DNA from 3 places in the Escherichia sp. TC-EC600-tetX4 genome. Region 3 is predicted to be linked to each of the others. Evidence: predicted binding sites of a transcription regulator. Region 3 holds the regulator's gene; each other region holds the start of a gene.
What was found. Region 3 encodes CRP, which controls carbon source genes, mostly activating them, when cyclic AMP is high. Its sites were predicted from a motif close to ATGTGANNNNNNTCACAT; they were not measured.
Positions count from the first base shown of each region.

Region 1 (10,891 bases), 2.2 Mb from region 3:
TCACGTCTGCTCGATGCCCGTTTATGGCTAAAACGTCCATTATGGCAACGTGTCGCCGAGCGACTGTTTTACTTCTTCAGTCCGTTGCTGTAAAACGTCGCCAACAGAGGTTAAACAGGTAGTAACTATGGATATGGATCTAAACAATCGCCTGACTGAAGATGAAACGCTTGAACAGGCCTACGATATTTTTCTCGAACTGGCTGCCGACAATCTCGATCCAGCTGATGTTCTGCTGTTCAATCTTCAGTTTGAAGAGCGCGGCGGCGCGGAGTTATTCGATCCGGCGGAAGACTGGCAGGAACATGTTGATTTCGATTTGAACCCGGACTTTTTTGCCGAAGTGGTGATTGGTCTGGCGGACAGTGAAGATGGTGAAATCAACGATGTTTTTGCCCGCATTCTGTTATGCCGCGAAAAAGATCACAAACTTTGCCATATCATCTGGCGGGAATAAATAATCGCTTTTAGCGTGAAAAAGGGCTGACAACTGTCAGCCCTTATTGTTTTTAAAGCGGATCGACTTTCAGGCAAGAAACGGCGTGTCTGAAACTCCCCTCCAGAACAGGACGTGTTTTGGCGCACTCTGGACCGGCAATCGGGCAACGGGTACGGAAAACACAACCGGAAGGCGGGTTGATCGGCGACGGTAATTCCCCTTCCAGTAACTGGATGGTTTTGTTCTTCTCCAGATCCGGATCAGGTATGGGGACTGCCGACATCAATGCCCTGGTGTAAGGATGTAGTGGATTGTGGTAGACCTCATCATAGGTCCCCAGTTCTACCGCATGGCCGAGATACATCACCAACACACGATCGGAAATGTGTTTTACCACGGCCAGGTCATGAGCGATAAAAATTAATGACAATCCCATCTCACGTTGCAATTGCTGGAGCAGGTTGACCACCTGTGCCTGAATTGACACGTCCAGCGCCGACACCGGCTCATCACAGATAATCAGCTTCGGTTCAAGAATAAGAGCACGCGCAATCCCGATACGCTGGCACTGCCCACCAGAGAACTCATGCGGATAGCGGTTAATCAGGTTAGGCAATAACCCGACTTTCAGCATCATCGCCTTCACGCGCTCGCGAACTTCCTGGCGTGACATTTTCGGATGATAAGTACGCAGTGGTTCAGCGATGATCTCGCCGATGGTCATACGCGGGTTTAGCGATGCCAACGGATCCTGGAAAATCATCTGAATATCACTGCGAACGGCACGCCATTCATCGGGTTTCATGCCCAGCAACTCTTTACCTAACCAGGCAACATGACCGTCGGTCGCCTTGACCAAACCGATGATGGCGCGAGCAAAGGTGGACTTACCGCATCCCGATTCCCCTACCACACCTAATGTTTCCCCTTCATACAGGCGAAGAGTGACACCATCGACGGCTTTGAGCGTTTTCGGCGGTTGCCAGAACCACTGTTTGCCATCTTTGATTTCAAAGTGCACTTTAAGATCGGCGATTTCAAGGAGGACTTTTCTTCCTTCAGTTACAGCATTCATAACAGTTCCTCCACCGGTTTAAAGCAAGCACGCAGACGGCCAGGCGTAAACTCTTCCAGCGGCGGTGCGCTACTACAAATTTCCATCGCATGCGGACAACGTGGCTGGAACGGGCAACCTTTCGGTAATCGCAGCAGGTTTGGCGGATTACCCGGGATGGTCAACATTGTTTCACCTTCCGCATCGAGACGCGGCACCGCGTTGAGCAAACCGATAGAATAAGGATGAACGGGTTGATAAAAGACATCGCGCGCGTTGCCATATTCCATCGTGCGCCCGGCGTACATTACCAGCACTTTGTCGCAGATCCCCGCCACCACGACAAGATCGTGGGTGATCATAATGATGGCGGTATTAAATTCCCGCTTCAGTTCATTTAATAGCGTCATGATCTGCGCCTGTACGGTGACGTCCAGCGCAGTTGTTGGTTCATCCGCAATCAGCAGCTTAGGTCGACATAACAAGGCCATCGCAATCATGACTCGCTGACGCATGCCGCCAGAAAATTCGTGCGGGTACATTTTCATGCGTTTACGCGCTTCCGGCATTTTTACCGCATCGAGCATCCGCACCGACTCTTCAAACGCCTCAGCTTTGCTCATGTTCTTATGCAGCATCAGCACTTCCATCAACTGCTCACCGACGCGCATATAGGGATTCAACGAAGTCATTGGGTCCTGAAAAATCATTGAGATTTGTTCAGCGCGCAGTTTATTGAGTTCATGCTCTGGCAAATTGAGGATTTCACGCCCATTGAAGGTTGCCGATCCGCCAATACGTCCGTTGGCAGCCAACAGGCCCATCAACGCAAATGCAGTTTGCGATTTACCCGAACCAGACTCACCTACAATACCCAGCGTTTCTCCGGCACGTAGGGAAAAATTCAAATCATTGACCGCCGTGACGTCGCCGTCCGGGGTACTAAAGGTGACACGCAAATCTTTCACGTTCAGCAGTGCGTCAGCCTGTTGTTGTGCGAGCGGCACAGTTGCAGTTTCAATTACGCTCATGGCTGCACTCCTTAACGATCTTTCGGGTCGAGGGCATCACGCAAGCCATCGCCGATAAAGTTGAAACAAAACAGCGTCACCACGAGGAATCCCGCTGGGAACAACAATAACCATGGAGAGACTTCCATCGAGTTCGCGCCATCACTCAGCAATGCACCCCAGCTGCTTAACGGCTCTTGCGTACCCAACCCCAGGAAGCTAAGGAAAGATTCAAAGAGGATCATGCTGGGCACCAGAAGTGATGCGTAGACCACCACCACACCGAGTACATTCGGCACAATGTGGCGAATAACAATGCCCGATGTCGATACACCGCCAACTTGTGCCGCCTCAATAAACTCTTTGCGCTTCAGACTCAGGGTTTGCCCACGCACAATACGAGCCATATCCAGCCAGGAAACCATGCCTATCGCCACGAAAATCAGCAGGATGTTTTGACCGAAAAAGGTCACCAGCAAAATGACGAAGAACATGAATGGGAAGGAGTTGAGGATTTCCAGCAGACGCATCATTACCGAATCCACTTTACCGCCCAGATAACCGGAAAGCGAACCATAAAGTGTCCCGACGACCACAGCCACCAGTGCCGCAGCAACACCGACCATGAGTGAGATACGCCCGCCAATCGCAACGCGCACAAGCAGGTCGCGACCGGATGAGTCAGTACCAAAGTAGTGACCGGACTCCATATCCGGGGCGCTGGACATCATCGCCCAGTCAGTATCGTCATAGGCAAACTGGGAAAGCATCGGTGCCAGGATTACAAATAACGCGATCAGCACCAGCACTATCAGACTGGCAACCGCCGCACGGTTATGCATAAAACGTCGACGTGCGTCCTGCCACAAGCTGCGCCCTTCGACCTCCAGCTTTTCACTGAAATTTTCCAGCGTCTCGCTGTTTTTCTTACTTAACATCATCGCGAGCTCCAGTATCAGTAACGGATTTTCGGGTCGATAACCGCATATAGCACATCGACAATGGCATTAAACAAAATGGTTAAAGCACCAACCAGGATGGTCAGGCTTAACACTAAGGAATAGTCACGGTTCAATGCGCCATTAACGAACAGTTGTCCAATCCCCGGCAAACCATAAATGGTTTCGATAACCATAGAACCGGTAATAATGCCGACAAATGCGGGGCCCATATAAGAGAGCACGGGTAACAGAGCAGGTTTTAATGCGTGACGTAAAATGATCCGCCGCATAGGTAACCCTTTCGCCCGGGCAGTACGAATAAAATTGGAGTGTAATACTTCAATCATAGAGCCACGGGTAATACGCGCAATACTGGCGATATAAGCGAGTGACAACGCCACCATCGGCAATATCATGAATTTAAGCGCCCCACCATTCCAGCCACCGCCCGGCAGCCAATGCAAAATGATCGCAAATATCATGACTAATAATGGTGCAACCACAAAACTGGGGATAACAACCCCGGTCATTGCCAGCCCCATCACGGTATAGTCCCATTTGGTGTTTTGTTTTAATGCGGCAATAACGCCAGCACTAACACCCAGTATTACCGCAAGGAAAAATGCTGCGGCTCCCAGTTTGGCAGAAACGGGAAAACTGGATGCAACCAAGTCATTGACCGAATAATCTTTATATTTAAACGATGGACCGAAATCACCGTGCGCCAGTTGTTTCAGGTAGCTGAAATACTGTGTCATGATCGGATCATTAAGATGATATTTCGCTTCGATATTGGCCATCACTTCTGGCGGTAAAGTACGTTCGCCGGTAAAAGGGCTTCCCGGCGCGAGGCGCATCATAAAGAACGAAATAGTAATAAGAATAAATAGCGTCGGAATCGCTTCCAGACAGCGACGTAGAATAAATTTTAACATTGCCCTACCTTCTGGCCTGTGCCTTCTGTAATGCGATAAAAATCAGACACCGTGGAGCAGGACACTCCTGCCCCACGTATTGCCATTAGTGCTTCACAATGTACATATTCCGGGTATAGGTATTATCCAGCGGATCTTTGCCGGTATAGCCACCAACCCACGGTTTCACCAGACGCGCATTCACGTAGTAATAAACAGGAACAATGGCCGAATCCTTATCCAGCTGTTGTTCTGCTTTAGTGTACAGAGCTGTGCGCTGCGCCTCGTCAGTCACTTTCAGCGTTTCCGCCATAATGCTGTCAAAGGCCGGGCTCTTATAATGCGCGGTATTCATCGAGCTGTTCGAAAGCATGGTGTTCAGGAAGGAAGTTGGTTCGTTGTAGTCAGCACACCAGCCTGCACGGGCCACATCAAAAGTACCCTGGTGACGGGTGTCGAGGAACGTTTTCCACTCCTGGTTAACCAGTTTGACGTTTACACCAATGTTTTTCTTCCACAATGAAGAGGCAGCAATCGCCAGCTTTTTATGCAGATCGGAGGTGTTATACAACAGGTTGATGGTCAACGGTTTGTCTGCGGTATAACCCGCTTCAGCCAGCAGTTTTTTCGCTTCTTCGTTACGTTTTTCCTGGCTCCAGCCAAACCATTCTGGCTGAGTCAATTTTGCGCCATCAGTATACGGTGGAGTGTAACCATAGGCGGGCATGTTGCCCTGCGCTTTCACTTTATTAACAATGATATCGCGGTCCATACCTAGTTTCAGTGCGGTACGCACACGCACATCGTTGAATGGCGGTTTCTGGTTGTTAATTTCGTAATAGTAAGTGCACAGGTATGGATCAACGTGAACTTCGTCCGGGATCTCTTTTTTCAGCTTCTGGAACAATTCGATCGGCATGCTGTTATACGTCATGTCGATTTCACCACTACGGTAGCGGTTGACATCGGTAACTTCAGAAGCAATAGGCAAATAGGTTACCTGGTTAATAACGGTTTTCGCGTTGTTCCAGTAGGTCGGGCTGCGTTCAAGAACGATTCGTTCGTTTACGACCCAATCTTTTAAGGTATAGGCACCGTTGGTGACGATATTACCAGGCTGGGTCCATTTTTCGCCGAATTTCTCGATAGCGGCTTTTGGCACCGGTGAAGTTGATGGGTGAACAAGTAATTTATAGAAGTACGGAACGGGTTCACTTAAGGTGACTTCTAATGTGTGATCATCAATAGCTTTCACGCCGAGATCGGTAATCGGTTTTTTCCCTTCAAGAATTTCATCAATACCGGCGATATGCCCATATTGCAGATAACTGGCATACGGAGAAGCAGTGTTCGGATCAACAGAACGTTGCCAGCTATACACAAAGTCTTGTGCTGTGACTGGCGTGCCATCAGACCATTTCGCATCTTTACGCAAATGGAAGGTCCAGACTTTCGCGTCTTTATTATCCCAGGATTCAGCGACGCCAGGTGCTGGATGACCGTCAAGATCGCTGACCAGTAAGCCTTCAAACAGGTCTCGGCTGATATTAGACTCCGGAACACCTTCAATTTTGTGCGGATCTAATGACTGAACTTCTGAACCATTGTTACGTACCAGTGTTTGTTTTTCCGCCAGTGTGACGCCTGCGGGTACATCAGCTGCCAGCGCGACATTCCCTGCCATTAGCGCAGCCAGAACGCCAGCTGCTACTAAACTTCTCTTGGTGATGTTGGTAATTGTTTTTTGGACTCCCTCATTATAATTACTGGTATTAACCAGCATGTGTAATCCCGGATTGGGACCCTGCACAGGCTCGGAGACTTTCTGCTGTCAGGTTACTTTATCGTTACGTATTACTATCACCGACTTTATTTATTCTGGTGATTCAGACGATCACCTTATGTCGATTCGTACTGTGTCTCCCCTGTCGAGACACATTATTCTTTCGCGACGCTCTTTAATTGTTAATTATTCTCATTACCAATAAAGAATCGTCTGGCGGTTGCCCGGAAAGTACCAAATGCGGTTCTTACTCGCCAATACATTTTGCAAAATTGTTAAGCAATTCTCTTTTATTGACCGTATCAGAATCTATAGCTTGCATCCATGCCTTAACAAACATCTTTCAATTCAATCAAATAGAGATTGGCTAAGCATGTCTATCTTTTCTGATTACAGTTCCAGTAGTGAAATGCACAATAATTTAACAATTGATTATTATTTAGCACTTTCCTCTACCAAAGGCAGTGGAATTAATAATATCATTTCAATTATTCTTCAGCAAGCCCAGGATTATGATGTGGCGAAAATAACATGATGGTGAGGAGAAGCAGTTAAGGAAATCCTTATAACTAACTGTAATTTGAGAAGAATATTTTTACCTATTCCTTTTGCTTTTGATAACTGCGCGGGAACAAAGTAAAAATAATGACGAAGTAAACGGAGCATGGCAGCTCCGTTTCATTTGAAAGGAATTAATTAAGCAGGCCGGGGAAAATCCCCTTAATACCAGTAACGATAAATTCAATCCCCAATGCCATCAGCAATAGCCCCATAATACGCGTAATCACGTTGATGCCGGTCTGGCGTAAAACCCGTACCAGCCACGGTGCCATGCGGAACAATCCCCAACAACATAAAGCGAACAATGCAATAGCCACAAAGAAACCAAACAGATAGCTAATGCTGTGATAACGCGTACCCCAGACGATGGTAGAACTGATCGCCCCTGGCCCCGCCATCAACGGCAACGCCAGTGGCACCACACCAATGCTTTCACGTACCGCGGTTTCTGATTTTTCTTGCTTGTTCTGTTTATCCTCGCCAAGCTTGCCGCTGATCATCGACATCGCTATTGTCACCACCAGGATACCCCCGGCGATACGGAACGAATCAATTGATATACCAAAAAGTTGTAGAATCGTGTCGCCGAGAAAAAGCGAGATCCACAAGATAATGGCCACAGACAGGTTGGCTGTAAGGTTAGTTTTGTTTCGCGCTGCCGCTGTCTGATAACTGGTCATGCTGATAAAGACGGGAATAATCCCTACCGGGTTGACCAGCGCAAATAACCCGATGAAAAATTTGAAGTAAACGGGAAAATCAAAAAAGGTCTGAATCACGGTTAGCTCCGAAGCAAAAGCCGGATAATGTTAGCCATAAATAAGGTTGAAAAGACGCGCTGACAATACGCCTTTTGACAGCATTTTTCACCTCCTAACTACTTAAAATTGCTATCATTCGTTATTGTTATCTAGTTGTGCAAAACATGCTAATGTAGCCACCAAATCATACTACAATTTATTAACTGTTAGCTATAATGGCGAAAAGCGATGCTGAAAGGTGTCAGCTTTGCAAAAATTTGATTTGGATCACGTAATCAGTACCCAGAAGTGAGTAATCTTGCTTACGCCACCTGGAAGTGACGCATTAGAGATAATAACTCTAATGTTTAAACTCTTTTAGTAAATCACAGTGAGTGTGAGCGCGAGTAAGCTTTTGATTTTCATAGGTTAAGCAAATCATCACCGCACTGACTATACTCTCGTATTCGAGCAGATGATTTACTAAAAAAGTTTAACATTATCAGGAGAGCATTATGGCTGTTACTAATGTCGCTGAACTTAACGCACTCGTAGAGCGTGTAAAAAAAGCCCAGCGTGAATATGCCAGTTTCACTCAAGAGCAAGTAGACAAAATCTTCCGCGCCGCCGCTCTGGCTGCTGCAGATGCTCGAATCCCACTCGCGAAAATGGCCGTTGCCGAATCCGGCATGGGTATCGTCGAAGATAAAGTGATCAAAAACCACTTTGCTTCTGAATATATCTACAACGCCTATAAAGATGAAAAAACCTGTGGTGTTCTGTCTGAAGACGACACTTTTGGTACCATCACTATCGCTGAACCAATCGGTATTATTTGCGGTATCGTTCCGACCACTAACCCGACTTCAACTGCTATCTTCAAATCGCTGATCAGTCTGAAGACCCGTAACGCCATTATCTTCTCCCCGCACCCGCGTGCAAAAGATGCCACCAACAAAGCGGCTGATATCGTTCTGCAGGCTGCTATCGCTGCCGGTGCTCCGAAAGATCTGATCGGCTGGATCGATCAACCTTCTGTTGAACTGTCTAACGCACTGATGCACCACCCAGACATCAACCTGATCCTCGCGACTGGTGGTCCGGGCATGGTTAAAGCCGCATACAGCTCCGGTAAACCAGCTATCGGTGTAGGCGCGGGCAACACTCCAGTTGTTATCGATGAAACTGCTGATATCAAACGTGCAGTTGCATCTGTACTGATGTCCAAAACCTTCGACAACGGCGTAATCTGTGCTTCTGAACAGTCTGTTGTTGTTGTTGACTCTGTTTATGACGCTGTACGTGAACGTTTTGCAACCCACGGCGGCTATCTGTTGCAGGGTAAAGAGCTGAAAGCTGTTCAGGATGTTATCCTGAAAAACGGTGCGCTGAACGCGGCTATCGTTGGTCAGCCAGCCTATAAAATTGCTGAACTGGCAGGCTTCTCTGTACCAGAAAACACCAAGATTCTGATCGGTGAAGTGACCGTTGTTGATGAAAGCGAACCGTTCGCACATGAAAAACTGTCCCCGACTCTGGCAATGTACCGCGCTAAAGATTTCGAAGACGCGGTAGAAAAAGCAGAGAAACTGGTTGCTATGGGCGGTATCGGTCATACCTCTTGCCTGTACACTGACCAGGATAACCAACCGGCTCGCGTTTCTTACTTCGGTCAGAAAATGAAAACGGCGCGTATCCTGATTAACACCCCAGCGTCTCAGGGTGGTATCGGTGACCTGTATAACTTCAAACTCGCACCTTCCCTGACTCTGGGTTGTGGTTCTTGGGGTGGTAACTCCATCTCTGAAAACGTTGGTCCGAAACACCTGATCAACAAGAAAACCGTTGCTAAGCGAGCTGAAAACATGTTGTGGCACAAACTTCCGAAATCTATCTACTTCCGCCGTGGCTCCCTGCCAATCGCGCTGGATGAAGTGATTACTGATGGCCACAAACGTGCGCTCATCGTGACTGACCGCTTCCTGTTCAACAATGGTTATGCTGATCAGATCACTTCCGTACTGAAAGCAGCAGGCGTTGAAACTGAAGTCTTCTTCGAAGTAGAAGCGGACCCGACCCTGAGCATCGTTCGTAAAGGTGCAGAACTGGCAAACTCCTTCAAACCAGACGTGATTATCGCGCTGGGTGGTGGTTCCCCGATGGACGCCGCGAAGATCATGTGGGTTATGTACGAACATCCGGAAACTCACTTCGAAGAGCTGGCGCTGCGCTTTATGGATATCCGTAAACGTATCTACAAGTTCCCGAAAATGGGCGTGAAAGCGAAAATGATCGCTGTCACCACCACTTCTGGTACAGGTTCTGAAGTCACTCCGTTTGCGGTTGTAACTGACGACGCTACTGGTCAGAAATATCCGCTGGCAGACTATGCGCTGACTCCGGATATGGCGATTGTCGACGCCAACCTGGTTATGGACATGCCGAAGTCCCTGTGTGCTTTCGGTGGTCTGGACGCAGTAACTCACGCCATGGAAGCTTATGTTTCTGTACTGGCATCTGAGTTCTCTGATGGTCAGGCTCTGCAGGCACTGAAACTGCTGAAAGAATATCTGCCAGCGTCCTACCACGAAGGGTCTAAAAATCCGGTAGCGCGTGAACGTGTTCACAGTGCAGCGACTATCGCGGGTATCGCGTTTGCGAACGCCTTCCTGGGTGTATGTCACTCAATGGCGCACAAACTGGGTTCCCAGTTCCATATTCCGCACGGTCTGGCAAACGCCCTGCTGATTTGTAACGTTATTCGCTACAATGCGAACGACAACCCGACCAAGCAGACTGCATTCAGCCAGTATGACCGTCCGCAGGCTCGCCGTCGTTATGCTGAAATTGCCGACCACTTGGGTCTGAGCGCACCGGGCGACCGTACTGCTGCTAAGATCGAGAAACTGCTGGCATGGCTGGAAACGCTGAAAGCTGAACTGGGTATTCCGAAATCTATCCGTGAAGCTGGCGTTCAGGAAGCAGACTTCCTGGCGAACGTGGATAAACTGTCTGAAGATGCATTCGATGACCAGTGCACCGGCGCTAACCCGCGTTACCCGCTGATCTCCGAGCTGAAACAGATTCTGCTGGATACCTACTACGGTCGTGATTATGTAGAAGGTGAAACTGCAGCGAAGAAAGAAGCTGCTCCGGCTAAAGCTGAGAAAAAAGCGAAAAAATCCGCTTAATCAGTAGCGCTGTCTGGCAACATAAACGGCCCCTTCTGGGCAATGCCGATCAGTTAAGGATTAGTTGACCGATCCTTAAACTGAGGCACTATAACGGCTTCCACAACAGGGAGCCGTTTTCTTATGCCACTTCTCAATGATCTGCTCGATTTCAGTGACCATCCGCTTATGCCTCCGCCCTCTGCACAACTATTTGCAGAACACCTTCCCACCGAGTGGATACAACACTGCCTGACGCTTTCTGCTCATGCGACCGTT
Region 1 is NZ_CP079924.1:2,571,866-2,582,756, forward strand. Features, by position in the region: gene cls (cardiolipin synthase) at 1-93, shown strand, start outside; gene KXD89_RS12460 (HI1450 family dsDNA-mimic protein) at 128-457, shown strand; gene oppF (murein tripeptide/oligopeptide ABC transporter ATP-binding protein OppF) at 510-1,514, opposite strand; gene oppD (murein tripeptide/oligopeptide ABC transporter ATP-binding protein OppD) at 1,511-2,524, opposite strand; gene oppC (oligopeptide ABC transporter permease OppC) at 2,536-3,444, opposite strand; gene oppB (oligopeptide ABC transporter permease OppB) at 3,459-4,379, opposite strand; gene oppA (oligopeptide ABC transporter substrate-binding protein OppA) at 4,465-6,096, opposite strand; gene KXD89_RS12490 (hypothetical protein) at 6,380-6,676, shown strand; gene ychE (NAAT family transporter YchE) at 6,834-7,481, opposite strand; gene ychE (protein YchT) at 7,512-7,565, opposite strand; gene adhE (bifunctional acetaldehyde-CoA/alcohol dehydrogenase) at 7,958-10,633, shown strand; partial or broken gene KXD89_RS12510 (IS4 family transposase) at 10,757-10,891, shown strand, end outside.
Region 1: adhE (bifunctional acetaldehyde-CoA/alcohol dehydrogenase) is a predicted target of CRP. The motif match lies at 7,719-7,736, and genes of this name have one in related genera.

Region 2 (10,891 bases), 1.6 Mb from region 3:
GGCGGTGCCGAAAAGGTGGTTGGGGAAGCATTAACCGGTCTGCGAGAGAAGGTCTTTCTCGTCTCTAAAGTCTATCCGTGGAATGCTGGCGGGCAAAAAGCGATAAATGCATGCGAAGCCAGTTTACGCCGTCTCAATACTGATTATCTCGATCTTTACTTATTACACTGGTCTGGCAGTTTCGCTTTTGAAGAGACTGTCGCAGCGATGGAAAAATTGATCGCCCAGGGAAAAATCCGCCGCTGGGGCGTTTCTAACCTTGATTATGCTGATATGCAGGAACTCTGGCAGCTGCCGGGGGGAAATCAGTGTGCCACTAATCAGGTGCTTTACCATCTCGGTTCACGAGGAATTGAGTACGATCTACTCCCCTGGTGCCAGCAACAGCAGATGCCGGTGATGGCTTACAGTCCGTTAGCCCAGGCCGGGCGGTTGCGCAATGGACTGTTAAAAAACGCGGTAGTCAACGAAATTGCACATGCTCACAATATCAGCGCGGCACAAGTATTGTTGGCGTGGGTGATCAGTCATCAGGGTGTGATGGCGATTCCAAAAGCGGCCACGATTGCCCATGTCCAACAAAATGCGGCTGTGCTTGAGGTCGAACTTTCTTCAGCGGAATTAGCTATGCTGGATAAGGCATATCCGGCACCAAAAGGAAAAACTGCGCTGGATATGGTGTGATGTTGTGTGCCGGATGCATTGCACCCGGCACACAACATTAACGTAAATTAACGTTTCGCAACGCGAATGGATTGCGCCAGATGTGCAGGTTTCTCTTTGGTCACTTTTTGCGTTTCTGAAGCGTAAGCCGTTTCTACACAAACAAATGTTTTGTAGCCATCATCCGGCATATCGCCCATGCTAATTGAAAGCGCCGGTCCCGGGTTCCAGCCGACAACGTTCAGATGATGCTGGTGGCCTACGGCGATAATACGATTCAGCGCTTCATCATTAATCACGCTGCAATCTTGTGGATTCAGATACACGCGATCGGTACGGTCAGGGAAGGTCTGAATACCATCGGTCAGTACATTTTCTTTCGCGTCATTCACTTTATCAATGAAGCGATCGCCCAGCCCACTGACGCTTACCTTAGCGATATCACCCACGTTAAAGTAGGTATGCAGGGCAGAGGTGGTTTCAAATTCGCCATGTGATTCAAGATCGATTTCACAAGTTTTACCCACGCGGAAATGCGCTAACAGCGTAAAGTCGTGCGGCCAGAATTTTTTCGTCTCTTCGCTTTGCGTCAATTCAAAAGTCAGCGCTACGCCATCAGCATCTTCATGATGTGATTTCAGCGTCCACGGCAGGTTGCGGGCAAAACCGTGCGCAGGCAGACCTTGTTGTGCCGCCGGACCAAACCACGGCCAGCAAACCGGTACGCCACCGCGAATAGCGACGCCATTTTTGAACGGTGTGTTGTTGCTCAACCACAGAACTTCTTCTTCACCCGCAGGTTTCCACGAGAGAAGGTGTGCGCCCTGTAATGCAAAAGAGGCTTTTACCTGGGGATGATCGACCACAATGAGGTCCAGTTCATCCAGTTTACGACGGGAGAGGACAGGGGAGATTTGTTCGATGACCGGAAGGGCAAAAATTTTCTTAATCATGACGCAGTCCTTTAACTTCATTTTATCAGGTAAAAAAAAGAGCGACCGAAGTCGCTCTTTTTAGATCACAGTGTCATCTCAACTTATTTGGAGATGTGAGCGATCAGGTCCAGAACTTTGTTGGAGTAACCGGTTTCGTTGTCGTACCAGGATACCAGTTTCACGAAGTTGTCGTTCAGAGCGATACCAGCTTTAGCATCGAACACGGAAGTGCAAACTTCGCCGTTGAAATCGGTAGATACTACGTCATCTTCGGTGTAGCCCAGAACGCCTTTCATTTCGCCTTCAGCAGCAGCTTTAACGGCAGCTTTGATCTGCTCGTAAGTTGCAGCTTTTTCCAGACGAACGGTCAGGTCAACTACAGATACGTTCGGGGTCGGAACGCGGAACGCCATACCAGTCAGTTTGCCATTCAGTTCTGGCAGTACTTTACCTACAGCTTTAGCAGCACCGGTAGAGGACGGGATGATGTTCTGGGAAGCGCCGCGGCCGCCGCGCCAGTCTTTGTGAGACGGGCCATCAACGGTTTTCTGAGTAGCGGTAGTAGCGTGAACGGTGGTCATCAGACCTTCGATGATGCCGAAGTTATCGTTGATAACTTTAGCCAGCGGAGCCAGGCAGTTGGTGGTGCAGGAAGCGTTGGAAACGATGTCCTGGCCAGCATATTTGTCGAAGTTAGCGCCTTTAACGAACATCGGAGTGTTGTCTTTAGACGGACCAGTCATAACCACTTTCTTCGCACCAGCGGTGATGTGTTTACGAGCAGTTTCGTCAGTCAGGAACAGACCAGTTGCTTCAGCGACAACGTCAACACCAACTTCGTCCCATTTCAGGTTAGCCGGATCACGTTCAGCGGTAACACGGATTTTTTTACCGTTAACGATCAGATGACCGTCTTTCACTTCAACGGTACCGTCGAAACGGCCGTGAGTGGAGTCATATTTCAGCATGTATGCCATGTAATCAGCGTCTAACAGGTCGTTGATTGCAACGATCTCGATGTCAGAACGTTTCTGAGCAGCACGGAAAACAATGCGACCGATACGGCCAAAACCGTTGATACCTACTTTGATAGTCATATATTCCACCAGCTATTTGTTAGTGAATAAAAGGTTGCCTGTAAAATTACAAAAACCTTACGCAGCGTCAAGCGGAATCGTGTCAATCATTGCGACAAATCAATCCTGTGCCTAAGCATTACGCGACTGACTCGCCTCACTCTTCCTTTGGGCTTGAGACCACATGGGGTCGGCGCCCCGAATTTTAAAGGGCAATTACGATAAAAATGTGATTTTCATCACGATTTAGGTGCAGCCATTTCGTCGAGATCAAGTTTAGGACAAAATTTTGCCAGTTGGTGTTAATGTTTTGTTAGAATCAGTCACGTAATGTGAGCACGATTAAAGTGAGATGTGAGCAAATGGCTAATAAACCTTCGGCAGAAGAACTGAAAAAAAATTTGTCCGAGATGCAGTTTTACGTGACGCAGAATCATGGGACAGAGCCGCCATTTACGGGTCGTTTACTGCATAACAAGCGTGACGGCGTATATCACTGTTTGATCTGCGATGCCCCGCTGTTTCATTCCCAAACCAAGTATGATTCCGGCTGTGGCTGGCCCAGTTTCTACGAACCGGTAAGTGAAGAATCCATTCGTTATATCAAAGACTTGTCACATGGAATGCAGCGCATAGAAATTCGTTGCGGTAACTGTGATGCCCATCTGGGGCATGTCTTCCCCGACGGGCCGCAGCCAACGGGCGAACGTTATTGTGTTAACTCTGCCTCTTTACGCTTTACCGATGGCGAAAACGGCGAAGAAATCAACGGTTGAAAAAACGATTCAGCAACTTATTCCACAGGAGCGGAAAAATTATGAATCTTGATGACATTATCAACAGCATGATGCCTGAGGTATACCAGCGTTTGTCGACCGCCGTTGAACTGGGGAAATGGCCTGATGGCGTTGCGTTGACCGAGGAACAAAAAGAGAACTGCCTGCAACTGGTGATGCTGTGGCAAGCCCGCCATAATATCGAAGCACAGCATATGACAATTGACACAAATGGTCAGATGGTCATGAAGAGCAAACAGCAGTTAAAAGAAGATTTTGGTATCTCAGCAAAGCCTATTGCCATGTTTAAGTAAGTGGTTCATCCCCTTTTTGCCTCGGCTATGAAGGGGATAGCCAACAATGACCCCACGACTCATCTCAATTATCTCGCCATGACCTGGCTAAGTCCCAGTCCGATCTCTTGCCGTCCCGTTCACACCTGAATGACTTCTCCTGAACTTAAGTCTCAGACCTATTTGGCCGGTAATCCCTCTCGAATTTGCTCTTTTTGCGCCCCGCCTTCCATCAACCTGTAACAGACCCAGCCATTTTCTGCGTAATTGTGATCTGAGTTGTAAAACGCAGATCATTATCTGTGTTTTACAGATTTAATGTTGACCTCAAAAATCATGTGGGTAAGTATGATGGCCATCTAAGCAAAACTAAACACAGAGGATGACGCAATGAAAGCACTGGCTCGGTTTGGCAAGGCCTTTGGCGGCTACAAGATGATTGATGTCCCACAACCCATGTGTGGCCCGGAAGATGTAGTGATTGAAATTAAAGCCGCGGCAATCTGCGGCGCAGACATGAAGCACTACAATGTCGATAGCGGTTCTGATGAGTTTAACTCTATCCGCGGCCATGAGTTCGCAGGTTGTATTGCGCAGGTTGGTGAAAAAGTCAAAGACTGGAAAGTGGGGCAACGCGTCGTATCGGATAACAGCGGTCACGTTTGCGGTGTTTGTCCGGCCTGTGAACAAGGTGATTTTCTGTGTTGTACAGAAAAAGTAAACCTTGGTCTGGATAATAATACCTGGGGCGGTGGTTTTTCCAAATATTGTCTGGTTCCTGGTGAAATTCTCAAAATTCATCGTCATGCGTTGTGGGAAATCCCTGATGGTGTTGATTATGAGGACGCAGCCGTACTTGACCCTATCTGTAATGCCTACAAATCCATCGCGCAGCAATCGAAATTCCTTCCTGGTCAGGATGTGGTCGTCATCGGCACTGGCCCACTCGGGCTGTTCTCCGTACAAATGGCGCGAATTATGGGGGCGGTAAATATCGTCGTCGTTGGTCTGCAAGAAGATGTGGCGGTCCGCTTCCCGGTTGCAAAAGAACTGGGTGCGACGGCAGTAGTAAATGGTTCTACCGAAGATGTGGTGGCGCGCTGCCAGCAAATTTGTGGCAAAGACAATCTGGGACTGGTGATTGAATGCTCCGGTGCCAATATCGCACTGAAACAAGCCATCGAAATGCTCCGCCCGAACGGGGAAGTGGTACGCGTTGGAATGGGCTTCAAACCTCTTGATTTCTCGATTAATGACATTACCGCCTGGAACAAAAGCATCATTGGGCATATGGCCTATGACTCCACCTCATGGCGTAACGCTATCAGGCTATTAGCCAGCGGCGCTATCAAAGTCAAACCGATGATCACGCATCGTATCGGCCTGTCGCAATGGCGCGAAGGGTTTGATGCGATGGTCGATAAAACCGCAATCAAAGTGATCATGACTTACGACTTTGATGAATAACCACTCTCCTGAAGGAACGTTATCGCATGGAACAGATAACAAAACCGCATTGTGGTGCACGGCTGGATCGCTTACCGGATTGCCGCTGGCATTCATCAATGTTTGCCATCGTCGCGTTTGGCTTGCTTGTCTGCTGGAGTAATGCCGTTGGTGGCTTGATCCTCGCGCAGCTGAAAGCGTTGGGCTGGACAGATAATTCCACCACAGCCACATTCTCAGCAATCACGACCGCCGGAATGTTTCTCGGTGCGCTGGTGGGCGGCATCATTGGCGACAAAACCGGTCGCAGAAATGCGTTCATCCTCTATGAGGCCATTCATATTGCCTCGATGGTTGTCGGTGCTTTCTCACCGAATATGGATTTCCTTATTGCCTGCCGTTTTGTGATGGGAGTTGGGCTGGGAGCTTTACTGGTTACGCTGTTTGCTGGTTTCACCGAATATATGCCCGGTAGAAATCGTGGAACGTGGTCAAGTCGGGTTTCCTTTATTGGCAACTGGTCATATCCGCTCTGTTCATTGATAGCGATGGGACTCACGCCGCTGATTAGTGCAGAGTGGAACTGGCGGGTACAACTGCTTATCCCTGCAATATTGTCGCTTATCGCTACGGCGCTGGCCTGGCGCTACTTTCCTGAATCCCCGCGCTGGCTGGAATCGCGCGGACGGTATCAGGAAGCCGAGAAAGTCATGCGGAGTATAGAAGAAGGCGTCATACGCCAGACGGGTAAACCTTTGCCGCCTGTGGTTATTGCTGATGACGGTAAAGCGCCACAAGCGGTGCCGTATTCAGCCTTACTGACAGGAGTATTACTGAAACGCGTGATATTAGGCTCTTGTGTGCTGATTGCCATGAACGTTGTGCAGTACACACTAATTAACTGGTTGCCAACAATATTCATGACCCAGGGGATTAATTTAAAAGACTCGATTGTTTTAAATACCATGAGTATGTTTGGCGCGCCATTTGGTATTTTTATTGCCATGCTGGTGATGGATAAAATTCCGCGTAAAACAATGGGTGTGGGGCTATTAATCCTGATTGCGGTGCTCGGATATATCTATTCACTGCAAACCAGTATGTTGCTCATAACGTTGATTGGTTTCTTCCTGATTACTTTCGTCTATATGTACGTTTGCTATGCCTCGGCAGTGTATGTCCCTGAAATCTGGCCGACAGAGGCCAAACTCCGTGGCTCCGGTCTGGCGAATGCGGTAGGGCGAATCAGTGGTATTGCCGCACCTTATGCCGTTGCAGTGCTGCTCAGTAGTTATGGCGTTACGGGAGTCTTTATTCTTCTGGGGGCGGTTTCAATTATTGTCGCAATTGCTATCGCCACCATTGGAATCGAAACCAAAGGTGTCTCCGTTGAAAGTTTAAGTATTGATGCAGTAGCCAATAAATAATACGGGTGGATTCAAAATGAAAAATTCAAAAGCAATATTGCAGGTGCCGGGCACAATGAAAATTATTTCAGCAGAAATACCAGTGCCTAAAGAAGATGAAGTTTTGATTAAAGTAGAATATGTCGGTATTTGTGGTTCAGATGTACATGGTTTTGAATCAGGCCCGTTTATTCCGCCTAAAGACCCAAATCAAGAAATTGGCCTGGGTCATGAATGCGCCGGGACGGTTGTGGCTGTGGGAAGCCGCGTGCGCAAATTTAAACCGGGGGATCGGGTAAATATCGAACCTGGCGTTCCTTGCGGTCACTGTCGTTACTGTCTGGAAGGCAAATATAACATCTGCCCGGACGTTGATTTTATGGCGACACAACCCAACTACCGCGGCGCATTAACGCACTATCTGTGTCATCCGGAGAGCTTTACTTACAAACTGCCCGACAATATGGACACGATGGAAGGGGCGCTGGTGGAGCCTGCCGCAGTCGGGATGCATGCCGCGATGCTGGCAGATGTTAAACCGGGTAAGAAGATAATTATTCTGGGAGCAGGTTGTATTGGTTTGATGACGTTGCAAGCGTGCAAATGCCTGGGAGCAACGGAAATTGCCGTCGTTGATGTGCTGGAAAAACGTCTGGCAATGGCGGAACAGCTTGGTGCGACAGTGGTTATTAACGGCGCAAAAGAAGACACTATTGCACGCTGTCAGCAATTTACCGAAGACATGGGCGCAGATATTGTTTTCGAAACAGCGGGTTCTGCGGTCACCGTTAAACAGGCACCTTATCTGGTAATGCGCGGCGGTAAAATTATGATTGTTGGTACTGTACCCGGCGATTCGGCAATCAATTTCCTCAAAATCAATCGCGAAGTCACTATCCAGACGGTATTCCGCTATGCCAATCGTTATCCGGTCACGATTGAAGCTATTTCTTCAGGGCGATTCGATGTGAAATCGATGGTGACGCATATTTACGATTATCGGGATGTACAACAGACATTTGAAGAGTCAGTTAACAACAAACGCGACATTATTAAAGGCGTTATTAAAATTAGCGATTAATTAATACGGGAGAACAGAACATGCTCGCAGATATCAGATATTGGGAAAACGATGCCACAAATAAACATTATGCAATTGCCCATTTTAACGTATGGAATGCAGAAATGTTGATGGGCGTTATCGACGCAGCCGAAGAAGCGAAATCCCCGGTTATTATTTCTTTTGGTACAGGTTTTGTCGGTAACACCTCATTTGAAGATTTCTCTCACATGATGGTATCAATGGCACAAAAAGCAACGGTGCCGGTAATAACTCATTGGGATCATGGTCGGAGTATGGAGATTATTCATAACGCCTGGACTCATGGTATGAATTCATTAATGCGTGATGCTTCCGCGTTTGATTTCGAAGAAAATATTCGTTTAACCAAAGAGGCTGTCGATTTCTTCCATCCGCTGGGTATTCCGGTAGAGGCGGAATTAGGGCATGTCGGTAATGAAACCGTTTATGAGGAAGCGCTGGCGGGCTATCACTATACCGATCCTGACCAGGCGGCTGAATTTGTTGAACGTACGGGCTGTGATTCATTGGCTGTCGCCATCGGCAACCAGCATGGGGTTTATACGTCAGAGCCACAATTGAACTTTGAGGTCGTCAAACGCGTACGCGATGCCGTTTCTGTTCCGCTGGTTTTGCACGGTGCATCGGGGATCAGTGATGCCGACATTAAAACTGCAATTTCGTTGGGTATCGCGAAAATCAACATTCATACGGAGCTCTGTCAGGCCGCAATGGTTGCAGTGAAAGAAAACCAGGATCAGCCTTTCCTGCATTTAGAACGTGAAGTACGTAAAGCTGTAAAAGAACGGGCATTGGAAAAAATTAAACTGTTCGGTTCTGATGGCAAAGCGGAATAATGATATGGATAATCTCGACGTTATTTGTATAGGTGCCGCTATTGTTGATATTCCATTGCAACCGGTCAGTAAAAATATCTTTGATGTGGATTCTTATCCTCTTGAAAGAATCGCAATGACCACCGGGGGTGATGCAATAAATGAAGCAACAATTATTTCTCGTCTGGGCCATCGCACAGCATTAATGAGTCGTATTGGTAAAGATGCCGCAGGGCAATTTATTCTCGACCATTGCCGCAAAGAGAATATTGATATTCAAAGCCTGAAGCAGGACGTCAGCATAGATACCTCTATTAACGTTGGACTGGTGACGGAGGATGGCGAGCGGACGTTTGTCACAAACCGTAATGGCAGTCTGTGGAAATTGAATATTGACGATGTTGATTTTGCGCGGTTTTCTCAGGCGAAATTATTATCACTGGCCAGTATTTTCAACAGTCCACTATTGGATGGTAAAGCGCTAACAGAAATTTTTACGCAAGCTAAAGCCCGGCAGATGATTATCTGTGCCGATATGATCAAACCGCGGTTGAATGAAACGCTGGATGATATTTGCGAAGCATTGAGTTATGTCGATTATCTGTTTCCTAATTTTGCCGAGGCAAAATTACTCACCGGGAAAGAGACACTGGATGAAATTGCTGACTGCTTTCTTGCGTGCGGCGTAAAAACGGTGGTGATTAAAACGGGTAAAGACGGCTGCTTTATCAAGCGTGGTGACATGACGATGAAGGTGCCGGCGGTCGCAGGAATAACCGCCATCGACACCATTGGCGCGGGCGATAACTTTGCTTCAGGTTTTATTGCGGCACTGTTAGAAGGCAAAAATCTGCGTGAATGCGCACGCTTTGCCAATGCAACGGCGGCTATCTCGGTTCTAAGCGTCGGTGCCACCACCGGCGTAAAAAACAGAAAGCTGGTCGAACAATTGCTGGAAGAATACGAAGGATAATGAAGGCAAATGAAAAAGATACCTTTAGGCACAACGGATATTACGCTTTCGCGAATGGGGTTGGGGACATGGGCCATTGGCGGCGGTCCTGCATGGAATGGCGATCTCGATCGGCAAATATGTATTGATACGATTCTTGAAGCCCATCGTTGTGGCATTAATCTGATTGATACTGCGCCAGGATATAACTTTGGCAATAGTGAAGTTATCGTCGGTCAGGCGTTAAAAAAACTGCCCCGTGAACAGGTTGTAGTAGAAACCAAATGCGGCATTGTCTGGGAACGAAAAGGAAGTTTATTCAACAAAGTTGGCGATCGGCAGTTGTATAAAAACCTTTCCCCGGAATCTATCCGCGAAGAGGTAGCAGCGAGCTTGCAACGTCTGGGTATTGATTACATCGATATCTACATGACGCACTGGCAGTCGGTGCCGCCATTTTTTACGCCGATCGCTGAAACTGTCGCAGTGCTTAATGAGTTAAAGTCTGAAGGGAAAATTCGCGCTATAGGCGCTGCTAACGTCGATGCTGACCATATCCGCGAGTATCTGCAATATGGTGAACTGGATATTATTCAGGCGAAATACAGTATCCTCGACCGGGCAATGGAAAACGAACTGCTGCCACTATGTCGTGATAATGGCATTGTGGTTCAGGTTTATTCCCCGCTAGAGCAGGGATTGTTGACCGGCACCATCACTCGTGATTACGTTCCGGGCGGCGCTCGGGCAAATAAAGTCTGGTTCCAGCGTGAAAACATGCTGAAAGTGATTGATATGCTTGAACAGTGGCAGCCACTTTGTGCTCGTTATCAGTGCACAATTCCCACTCTGGCACTGGCGTGGATATTAAAACAGAGTGATTTAATCTCCATTCTTAGTGGGGCTACTGCACCGGAACAGGTACGCGAAAATGTCGCGGCACTGAATATCAACTTATCGGATGCAGACGCAACATTGATGAGGGAAATGGCAGAGGCCCTGGAGCGTTAAATACTCAACACGATTCACCTCTGTTTCTGTGAAAACTGTGATGAAAATCTGTGATTCAAACAGGTTATTTTGAAAGTAAACATCGGTTATGCGATAATCGCGCTAATGTGATGTAAAAAGATACAGGGGTGTAATCGTGGCGGCAAAAGACAGGATTCAGGCAATTAAGCAAATGGTTGCCAACGATAAAAAGGTGACAGTCTCAAATTTGAGTGGGATTTTTCAGGTAACCGAAGAAACCATTCGCCGCGATCTTGAGAAGCTGGAAGATGAAGGCTTTTTGACCAGAACCTATGGTGGTGCTGTTTTAAATACAGCGATGTTGACGGAGAATATCCATTTTTATAAGCGCGCTTCATCGTTTTATGAAGAGAAGCAGCTTATTGCACGCAAGGCACTACCCTTTATCGACAATA
Region 2 is NZ_CP079924.1:2,013,678-2,024,568, forward strand. Features, by position in the region: gene yeaE (methylglyoxal reductase YeaE) at 1-684, shown strand, start outside; gene KXD89_RS09675 (D-hexose-6-phosphate mutarotase) at 732-1,616, opposite strand; gene gapA (glyceraldehyde-3-phosphate dehydrogenase) at 1,700-2,695, opposite strand; gene msrB (peptide-methionine (R)-S-oxide reductase MsrB) at 3,037-3,450, shown strand; gene KXD89_RS09690 (YeaC family protein) at 3,492-3,764, shown strand; gene KXD89_RS09695 (zinc-binding dehydrogenase) at 4,134-5,210, shown strand; gene KXD89_RS09700 (MFS transporter) at 5,237-6,616, shown strand; gene KXD89_RS09705 (NAD(P)-dependent alcohol dehydrogenase) at 6,633-7,676, shown strand; gene KXD89_RS09710 (ketose-bisphosphate aldolase) at 7,697-8,533, shown strand; gene KXD89_RS09715 (sugar kinase) at 8,538-9,485, shown strand; gene ydjG (NADH-dependent methylglyoxal reductase) at 9,495-10,475, shown strand; gene KXD89_RS09725 (DeoR/GlpR family DNA-binding transcription regulator) at 10,612-10,891, shown strand, end outside.
Region 2: msrB (peptide-methionine (R)-S-oxide reductase MsrB) is a predicted target of CRP. The motif match lies at 2,902-2,919, and genes of this name have one in related genera.

Region 3 (10,891 bases):
GATGCTCGAGCGTATGGAGCTAATTGCCCCCGCGCACGTCGACAACCCGTTCCGCTTTAGCTTCCGCGCGCCGGAAAGCCTGCCAAATCCGTTACTGAAGATGGAAAAAGTCAGCGCGGGCTATGGCGATCGCATTATTCTCGACTCGATTAAACTGAACCTGGTGCCCGGCTCGCGTATTGGTCTGTTAGGCCGCAATGGCGCGGGTAAATCGACATTAATCAAACTGTTAGCCGGTGAACTTGCGCCAGTCAGCGGTGAAATTGGTCTGGCGAAAGGGATCAAACTCGGCTACTTCGCCCAGCATCAACTTGAATACCTGCGCGCCGACGAATCACCTATTCAACATCTGGCACGTTTAGCGCCGCAGGAGCTGGAACAAAAACTGCGTGACTACCTCGGCGGCTTTGGTTTCCAGGGCGATAAAGTAACCGAAGAAACGCGCCGCTTCTCCGGTGGGGAAAAAGCCCGCCTGGTGCTGGCATTAATTGTCTGGCAGCGGCCGAATCTGCTGCTGCTCGACGAACCGACTAACCACCTTGACCTCGACATGCGTCAGGCACTCACCGAAGCATTAATCGAGTTTGAAGGCGCGCTGGTTGTCGTTTCGCACGACCGTCATTTGCTGCGTTCCACCACTGACGATCTCTACCTGGTTCACGATCGTAAAGTCGAACCGTTCGACGGCGATCTGGAAGATTATCAACAGTGGTTGAGCGACGTACAAAAGCAGGAAAACCAGACCGACGAAGCGCCAAAAGAGAATGCGAACAGCGCCCAGGCACGTAAAGATCAGAAGCGTCGGGAAGCTGAGCTGCGTGCGCAAACCCAGCCACTGCGTAAAGAGATTGCCCGTCTGGAAAAAGAGATGGAGAAGCTGAACGCGCAACTGGCGCAGGCGGAAGAGAAACTCGGCGACAGCGAACTGTATGACCAGAGCCGTAAAGCGGAGTTGACCGCCTGCCTGCAACAGCAAGCCAGCGCCAAATCCGGCCTGGAAGAGTGCGAAATGGCATGGCTGGAAGCCCAGGAGCAGCTTGAGCAGATGCTGCTGGAAGGCCAAAGCAACTGATGGCGCAGATAACGACGACCGATGCCAATGAATTCAGCAGCAGTGCTGAATTCATCCCCATGCGCGGCTTTAGCAATTGTCATCTGCAAACCATGCTGCCGCGTCTGTTTCGTCGTCAGGTGAAATTCACCCCGTACTGGCAGCGGCTGGAGTTGCCCGACGGCGATTTTGTCGATCTTGCGTGGAGTGAAAACCCTGCACAGGCGCAACATAAACCTCGTCTGGTGGTGTTTCACGGGCTGGAAGGCAGTCTCAACAGCCCTTACGCCCACGGTCTGGTTGAGGCGGCGCAAAAGCGCGGCTGGCTGGGCGTGGTGATGCATTTTCGCGGATGCAGCGGTGAACCAAACCGTATGCACCGCATTTACCATTCGGGCGAAACCGAAGACGCCAGTTGGTTTTTACGCTGGCTGCAACGCGAATTTGGTCATGCGCCAACGGCTGCCGTCGGCTATTCGCTCGGCGGTAATATGCTGGCCTGTTTGCTGGCAAAGGAAGGCAATGATCTCCCGGTTGATGCGGCGGTGATTGTCTCTGCGCCGTTTATGCTGGAAGCCTGTAGCTATCATATGGAAAAGGGCTTTTCCCGCGTTTATCAGCGTTACTTGCTGAACCTGTTAAAAGCCAATGCCGCGCGCAAGCTGGCAGCCTACCCCGGAACGCTGCCGATTAATCTCGCGCAGTTAAAATCGGTACGTCGCATCCGTGAATTTGACGATCTCATCACCGCCAGAATTCACGGCTACGCCGACGCTATCGACTATTATCGTCAGTGTAGCGCCATGCCGATGCTGAACCGGATCGCCAAACCGACGCTGATTATTCACGCCAAAGACGATCCGTTTATGGATCATCAGGTGATCCCGAAACCGGAAAGTCTCCCCCCGCAGGTGGAGTATCAACTGACTGAACATGGCGGTCATGTTGGCTTTATTGGCGGTACATTACTTCATCCGCAAATGTGGCTGGAGTCACGCATTCCTGACTGGTTAACAACGTATCTGGAGGCGAAATCATGTTGATTCCGTGGCAAGACCTCTCCCCCGAAACGCTGGAAAATTTAATTGAAAGCTTTGTGTTACGTGAAGGCACCGATTATGGTGAACATGAGCGTACACTTGAACAGAAAGTCGCCGACGTCAAACGCCAGCTACAGTGCGGAGAAGCGGTGCTGGTATGGTCGGAGCTGCACGAAACGGTCAATATTATGCCGCGCAGTCAGTTTCGCGAATAACCTGCAACCGTCGGCGGACGAGATAATAATGATAGCTAAGTCATGGAGTTACTATGTCTGCCAAACATCCGGTCATTGCGGTAACAGGATCCAGCGGCGCGGGGACCACCACCACCAGCCTCGCGTTTCGTAAAATATTCGCGCAGTTAAATCTGCATGCAGCTGAGGTGGAAGGCGACAGTTTTCACCGTTACACCCGCCCGGAAATGGACATGGCGATCCGCAAAGCGCGCGACGCCGGGCGGCATATCAGCTACTTCGGCCCCGAGGCTAACGACTTCGGCCTGCTGGAACAAACCTTCATTGAATACGGTCAGAGCGGCAAAGGGAAATCTCGCAAATATCTGCATACCTACGACGAAGCCGTACCGTGGAATCAGGTACCGGGGACATTCACCCCCTGGCAACCTTTACCGGAACCCACTGATGTACTGTTTTATGAAGGTTTACACGGCGGCGTAGTCACGCCACAGCATAACGTTGCGCAGCATGTGGACTTACTGGTCGGCGTGGTGCCTATCGTTAACCTTGAGTGGATTCAAAAACTGATCCGCGACACCAGCGAGCGCGGGCACTCACGAGAAGCAGTGATGGACTCAGTAGTGCGTTCAATGGAAGACTATATCAACTACATCACACCGCAGTTTTCCCGCACCCATCTTAACTTCCAGCGCGTTCCCACCGTCGACACTTCAAACCCGTTCGCGGCAAAAGGTATCCCGTCGCTCGATGAAAGCTTTGTGGTGATCCATTTTCGTAATCTGGAAGGGATCGATTTCCCCTGGCTGCTGGCGATGTTGCAAGGCTCATTCATTTCCCACATCAATACGTTAGTGGTACCGGGCGGCAAAATGGGTCTGGCAATGGAATTAATTATGCTGCCGCTGGTGCAACGATTGATGGAAGGAAAGAAAATCGAGTAACTCTGCTATTACGCCGGATAAAATACTATCCGGCTTCACAACGGGATAGTTAAGTCACGCGGCAACCACTTCATACGAGTGAGTAATATTCACCGCTTTTTCCAGCATCAACGCCACTGAACAATATTTCTCGGCAGAGAGATCAACCGCACGCGCAACCGCTGCGTCTTTCAGGTCGCGACCGGTGACGATAAAATGCAGATTAATGTGCGTAAACAGGCGTGGTGCCTCTTCGCGGCGTTCAGAGGTCAATTTTACTTCACAATCGACCACATCCTGACGCCCTTTTTGCAGGATCGAAACCACATCGATGGCACTGCAACCACCCGCCGCCATCAACACCATTTCCATCGGACTTGGTGCTTTATCGCCTGAGTTGCCGTCCATTAAAATCTGATGACCAGAGGCGGATTCGCCCAGAAAAGTTAACCCTTCGACCCACTTCACTCGCGCTTGCATTTTTGCTACTCCACTGCGTCAATTTTCCTGACAGAGTACGCGTACTAACCAAATCGCGCAACGGAAGGCGACCTGGGTCATGCTGAAGCGAGACACCAGGAGACACAAAGCGAAAGCTATGCTAAAACAGTCAGGATGCTACAGTAATACATTGATGTACTGCATGTATGCAAAGGACGTCACATTACCGTGCAGTACAGTTGATAGCCCCTTCCCAGGTAGCGGGAAGCATATTTCGGCAATCCAGAGACAGCGGCGTTATCTGGCTCTGGAGAAAGCTTATAACAGAGGATAACCGCGCATGGTGCTTGGCAAACCGCAAACAGACCCGACTCTCGAATGGTTCTTGTCTCATTGCCACATTCATAAGTACCCATCCAAGAGCACGCTTATTCACCAGGGTGAAAAAGCGGAAACGCTGTACTACATCGTTAAAGGCTCTGTGGCAGTGCTGATCAAAGACGAAGAGGGTAAAGAAATGATCCTCTCCTATCTGAATCAGGGTGATTTTATTGGCGAACTGGGCCTGTTTGAAGAGGGCCAGGAACGTAGCGCATGGGTACGTGCGAAAACCGCCTGTGAAGTGGCTGAAATTTCGTACAAAAAATTTCGCCAATTGATTCAGGTAAACCCGGACATTCTGATGCGTTTGTCTGCACAGATGGCGCGTCGTCTGCAAGTCACTTCAGAGAAAGTGGGCAACCTGGCGTTCCTCGACGTGACGGGCCGCATTGCACAGACTCTGCTGAATCTGGCAAAACAACCAGACGCTATGACTCACCCGGACGGTATGCAAATCAAAATTACCCGTCAGGAAATTGGTCAGATTGTCGGCTGTTCTCGTGAAACCGTGGGACGCATTCTGAAGATGCTGGAAGATCAGAACCTGATCTCCGCACACGGTAAAACCATCGTCGTTTACGGCACTCGTTAATCCCGTCGGAGTGGCGCGTTACCTGGTAGCGCGCCATTTTGTTTCCCCCGATGTGGCGCAGACTGATTTATCACCCCGATATCAACTATGCACTTCGACAAACGCTGGTGCTATGTTTGCCCGTGGCCGTTGGGTTAATGCTTGGCGAATTACGATTCGGTCTGCTCTTCTCCCTCGTTCCTGCCTGTTGCAATATTGCGGGCCTTGATACGCCTCATAAACGTTTTTTCAAACGCTTAATCATTGGTGCGTCGCTGTTTGCCACCTGTAGCTTGCTGACACAGCTACTACTGGCAAAAGATGTTCCCCTGCCCTTTTTGCTGACCGGATTAACGCTGGTACTTGGCGTCACTGCTGAGCTGGGGCCATTGCACGCAAAATTGCTTCCTGCATCGCTGCTCGCCGCCATTTTTACCCTCAGTTTGGCGGGATACATGCCGGTCTGGGAACCGTTGCTCATCTATGCGTTGGGCACTCTCTGGTACGGATTGTTTAACTGGTTTTGGTTCTGGATCTGGCGCGAACAACCGCTGCGCGAGTCACTAAGTCTGCTGTACCGTGAACTGGCAGATTATTGTGAAGCCAAATACAGCCTGCTTACCCAGCACACCGACCCTGAAAAAGCGCTGCCGCCGCTGCTGGTGCGCCAGCAAAAAGCGGTCGATCTAATTACCCAGTGCTATCAGCAAATGCATATGCTTTCCGCGCAAAATAATACTGACTACAAGCGGATGCTGCGTATTTTCCAGGAGGCGCTGGATTTACAGGAACATATTTCGGTCAGTTTGCATCAGCCGGAAGAGGTGCAAAAGCTGGTCGAGCGTAGCCATGCGGAAGAAGTTATCCGCTGGAATGCGCAAACCGTCGCCGCTCGCCTGCGCGTGCTGGCTGATGACATTCTTTACCATCGCCTGCCAACGCGTTTTACGATGGAAAAGCAAATTGGCGCACTGGAAAAAATCGCCCGCCAGCATCCGGATAATCCGGTTGGGCAATTCTGCTACTGGCATTTCAGCCGCATCGCCCGCGTGCTGCGCACCCAAAAACCGCTCTATGCCCGTGACTTACTGGCCGATAAACAGCGGCGAATGCCATTACTTCCGGCGCTGAAAAGTTATCTGTCACTAAAGTCTCCGGCGCTACGCAATGCCGGACGACTCAGTGTGATGTTAAGCGTTGCCAGCCTGATGGGCACCGCGCTGCATCTGCCGAAGTCGTACTGGATCCTGATGACGGTATTGCTGGTGACACAAAATGGCTATGGCGCAACCCGTCTGAGGATTGTGAATCGCTCCGTGGGAACCGTGGTCGGGTTAATCATTGCGGGCGTGGCGCTGCACTTTAAAATTCCCGAAGGTTACACCCTGACGTTGATGCTGATTACCACCCTCGCCAGCTACCTGATATTGCGCAAAAACTACGGCTGGGCGACGGTCGGTTTTACTATTACCGCAGTGTATACCCTGCAACTATTGTGGTTGAACGGCGAGCAATACATCCTTCCGCGTCTTATCGATACCATTATTGGTTGTTTAATTGCTTTCGGCGGTACTGTCTGGCTGTGGCCGCAGTGGCAGAGCGGGTTATTGCGTAAAAACGCCCATGATGCTTTAGAAGCCTATCAGGAAGCGATTCGCTTGATTCTTAGCGAGGATCCGCAACCTACGCCACTGGCCTGGCAGCGAATGCGGGTAAATCAGGCACATAACACTCTGTATAACTCATTGAATCAGGCGATGCAGGAACCGGCGTTTAACAGCCATTATCTGGCAGATATGAAACTGTGGGTAACGCACAGCCAGTTTATTGTTGAGCATATTAATGCCATGACCACGCTGGCGCGGGAACACCGGGCATTGCCACCTGAACTGGCACAAGAGTATTTACAGTCTTGTGAAATCGCCATTCAGCGTTGTCAGCAGCGACTGGAGTATGACGAACCGGGTAGTTCTGGCGATGCCAATATCATGGATGCGCCGGAGATGCAGCCGCACGAAGGCGCGGCAGGTACGCTGGAGCAGCATTTACAGCGGGTTATTGGTCATCTGAACACCATGCACACCATTTCGTCGATGGCATGGCGTCAGCGACCGCATCACGGGATTTGGCTGAGTCGCAAGTTGCGGGATTCGAAGGCGTAATGCAGGCTAAACCATCGGATAAGGCATTCACGCCGCATCCGACATCTTTTGCCTGATGCTTCGTATTTACGCCCCAACCACCTTCGCCACCGCGTGGGCGAAACGTTGCATCCCTTCATCGATATCCGCATCTTCCACCACCAGCGACGGTGCAAAACGCATCACATCCGGTCCGGCATTCAGCACCATTACGCCAGCCTCTGCGCCCGCATACAGGAAATCACGCGCCCGACCTTTGTACTGTGGTTTCAGCTCTGCGCCAATCAACAGCCCCATACCGCGAATATCGCTAAATACATCGTACTGCTGATCGATCTTCTGCAGATGGTCAACAAAACGCTGGCGTTTCGCCTGAATGCCTTCCAGCACTTCAGGGGTATTGATGATATCAAACGCCGCCCCCGCTACTGCACAGGCCAGAGGATTACCGCCGTAGGTGGAACCGTGAGAACCAGGATGAAACGCAGAAGCAATTTCCGCCGTGGTCAGCATGGCGCTAATCGGGAAGCCGCCGCCTAACGCTTTCGCAGAGGTCAGAATATCCGGCGTAACGCCGTAGTGCATGTAAGCAAACAAATCGCCGGTCCGCCCCATCCCGCACTGCACTTCATCAAACACCAATAATGCCTGATGTTGATCGCACAGCTCGCGCAAGCCCTGCAAAAACTCTGGCGTCGCTGCCGTCACACCGCCCTCGCCCTGGATCGGCTCAACCACCACCGCACAGGTGTGATCATCCATCACCGCTTTCACTGCATGGAGATCGTTAAAGGGAACGTGGATGATGTCTGCCGGTTTCGGCCCAAAGCCGTCGGAATATTTTGGCTGCCCACCCACCGAAACGGTAAACAGCGAGCGACCATGAAAAGCGTTATGGAAGGCAATAATTTTGGTTTTGAACGGGCTATGACGCACACAGGCGTAATGGCGTGCCAGTTTAAAGGCGGTTTCGTTAGCTTCCGTGCCGGAGTTCATAAACACCACGCGTTCGGCAAACGTTGCCTCAATCAGTTTACGCCCAAGACGCAGCGCCGGTTCATTGGTGAAAACGTTACTGATATGCCACAGAGTTTCGCCCTGGGTTTTTAACGCGTTCACCAGCGCAGGATGGCAATGGCCCAACGCCGTAACTGCAATGCCACCCGCGAAATCGACATACTCCTTGCCTTGCTGATCCCAGATTCGGCTGCCCTGACCTTTTACCGGAATAAACTCTGCCGGAGCATAAATCGGCAGGATCACTTCATCGAAAGTCGCGCGTGTAATTGCTGTTTGTTCAATTGCCATCTCATGATCACCCTGTTACGCATAAACAAATGTGAAATTATAACCACAAAATATGCATAAAAAATCACTAAATGGCAATCAGAAATCAGCGATGCAGGAAATTAGCCAGCAGTTGATGTCCTTGTTCGCTAAGAATACTTTCTGGATGGAACTGCACACCTTCCAGATCCCACTGGCGATGGCGAATCCCCATAATCTCTCGGGTTTCGCTCCAGGCCGTCACGTCAAAGCACGCTGGTAATGAGTCAGGTTCCACCACCAGCGAATGGTAGCGTGTCACGGTAAGTGGATTTGCCAGCCCCCGAAATACGCCCTCACCGTTATGTGTAATCGGCGAGGTTTTGCCGTGCATGACCTTTGCGGCGCGCACAACTTTACCGCCAAATGCCTGCGCCATTGCCTGATGACCGAGGCAGACGCCAAGAATCGGCAAGCGCCCGGCATAGTGGCGAATAACGTCAAGGGAGATCCCGGCTTCATCTGGCGTACAGGGGCCAGGTGAGATGACAATTTTTTGTGGTTTAAGGGCGTCGATATCCGCCAGCGTCAACGCATCGTTGCGCTTAACCAGCACATCCGCCCCCAGTTCACAAAAGTACTGGTAGAGGTTCCAGGTAAAAGAATCGTAGTTATCTATAAGCAGGATCATGGCGGCTCCGGTACAAAAGAACCGCGCTATTTTACTCAGATTCCCCGGCTTCGCTTACCACTTTGCTAAATATCATCTGCAGTGCGGTGAGATCCCCCATTGCCCCACTCTGATTTGCCTGATTCCAGGCCTCTTTTTCGATACCCTGCCAGCTCAGTTGATATCCGGCATGAATCGCCAGTTGCTCGAAGAAGATCCGCTGTGCCAGACCACTTCCCACCCGGAAGGGATGCAGCACGTTGATTTCACAATAGTAATGCGCCAGCCGCTCGACGAACTTCGCTTTCTCCAGGCCAACCAGATAACCTTCTTCCTCCAGATCCTGCATCAGGGCATTGCCCTCTTTTTCGATATAAGCAAAGTGGCAGAACGGCGTATCACCCTGATAAATATCAACTTCACGCAGTTGCCCTGCCCAGTCGAAAATATCCTGATACAGCTGGCGATGGATAGTTCGCAAATGCGGTAAACCGCGCACCAGCGGACCAAGCTCAATGGTCGCAGCACGCAGCGCCGTCATTTCGTAAGCGGCCTGTTCCAGCCGCTGCTGCTGGCGGATGTTCAGCCGGTTACGCATGATATCAAGGCCTGGATAAAGATACGGATCGCGCCCTTCGCCGAATTTATCGCTCATAGTGACTCCTCAGCTCTTCAAGGCGCGCTAAAGCCTCTGCGGCAGTAAGAGTGACTAAAGGCATCTCGACGCCTTCAAGACGGCGACTGGCCTGAAAATTACGATTACGCTGAAGCTCCCAGAGACGGGACTTTTGCTTATCGGTGAGTTTCTTCACTTGATGCCTCCCTGAACGTGTCCATTTGCCACAAGTATAAGCGGCAAATCCGGGTTACGCCGGGAGAGCAGAAGCGCGGGCAAGATTGCCCGCGCGAGAAATCATTACGGCAGGACTTTAGCGGAAAGGATAACTACCGGTTTTGACGGCACATTCTGGTACGGACCAACGTCATGAGTCGGCACCTGGGAAATCTTATCGGCAACGTCCATGCCTTTCACCACTTTACCAAATACCGCGTAACCGAAATCACGCTGACCATGGTCAAGGAAGGCGTTATCGGCAACGTTGATAAAGAACTGGCTGGTGGCGCTGTCTTTGTCAGCGGTACGTGCCATCGCGATGGTGCCACGCGTGTTGCGCAGGCCGTTATCGGCTTCATTTTTGATTGGCGGGTTTGGTTTTTTCTGCTGCATCTGCTCGGTGAAACCGCCGCCCTGAATCATAAAGCCAGGAATGACGCGGTGAAAGGTAGTGTTGTTATAAAAACCGCTGTTCACATAATCGACAAAGTTTTGCACAGACACTGGCGCTTTTTGTTTATCCAGCTCCAGTTCGATGTTACCAGCTGAGGTTGTCAACAATACGTGCGGGTCCCCTTTCGCTGCCATTGCTGCGGGAGAAAGAGCAGAAAGAGCGAAAACAGCAGCCATCGCCGCCAGGGTCGATTTGAACATGAGATTTCCTTAACAAACAGAGCAGAAAAAAAGCAAGTGAAGAGATTCTAAATAGCCTTCAAGAACAAGGCCATCCCTTTACCTAATTTTACGTATCTGAAATATATGTAACCTGACGATCACTTTTTATTCCGTGATCAAAATCACCTCTTAAAATGCAATTTAGCAACCGATTGCAATAAAACATTTAAACAGATCACAAAATCACCTAAAATCGCCCGCTCGCGGCATATCCCGCTATGCCATTTTATTTTTGAACGCAGGCCAATCATGACTAACAGCAATCGCATCAAGCTCACATGGATTAGCTTTCTCTCCTACGCACTGACTGGTGCGTTGGTTATTGTCACCGGGATGGTGATGGGAAATATCGCCGATTATTTCAATCTGCCTGTTTCCAGTATGAGTAATACCTTCACCTTCCTCAACGCCGGCATTTTAATCTCTATCTTCCTCAACGCCTGGCTGATGGAAATCGTCCCGTTGAAAACGCAGTTACGTTTTGGCTTTCTCCTGATGGTGCTGGCGGTTGCCGGTTTGATGTTCAGCCACAGCCTGGCGCTGTTCTCGGCGGCGATGTTCATTCTCGGGGTGGTCAGCGGCATCACCATGTCGATTGGTACATTCCTGGTAACACAAATGTATGAAGGGCGTCAGCGCGGTTCCCGCCTGTTATTTACCGACTCCTTCTTCAGTATGGCTGGGATGATTTTCCCAATGATCG
Region 3 is NZ_CP079924.1:390,711-401,601, reverse strand. Features, by position in the region: gene KXD89_RS01825 (ABC transporter ATP-binding protein) at 1-1,072, shown strand, start outside; gene KXD89_RS01820 (hydrolase) at 1,072-2,094, shown strand; gene KXD89_RS01815 (YheU family protein) at 2,088-2,306, shown strand; gene KXD89_RS01810 (phosphoribulokinase) at 2,360-3,229, shown strand; gene KXD89_RS01805 (OsmC family protein) at 3,284-3,688, opposite strand; gene crp (cAMP-activated global transcriptional regulator CRP) at 3,990-4,622, shown strand; gene KXD89_RS01795 (YccS/YhfK family putative transporter) at 4,673-6,763, shown strand; gene argD (bifunctional acetylornithine/succinyldiaminopimelate transaminase) at 6,830-8,050, opposite strand; gene pabA (aminodeoxychorismate synthase component 2) at 8,136-8,699, opposite strand; gene KXD89_RS01780 (putative adenosine monophosphate-protein transferase Fic) at 8,731-9,333, opposite strand; gene KXD89_RS01775 (YhfG family protein) at 9,323-9,490, opposite strand; gene ppiA (peptidylprolyl isomerase A) at 9,595-10,167, opposite strand; gene tsgA (MFS transporter TsgA) at 10,438-10,891, shown strand, end outside.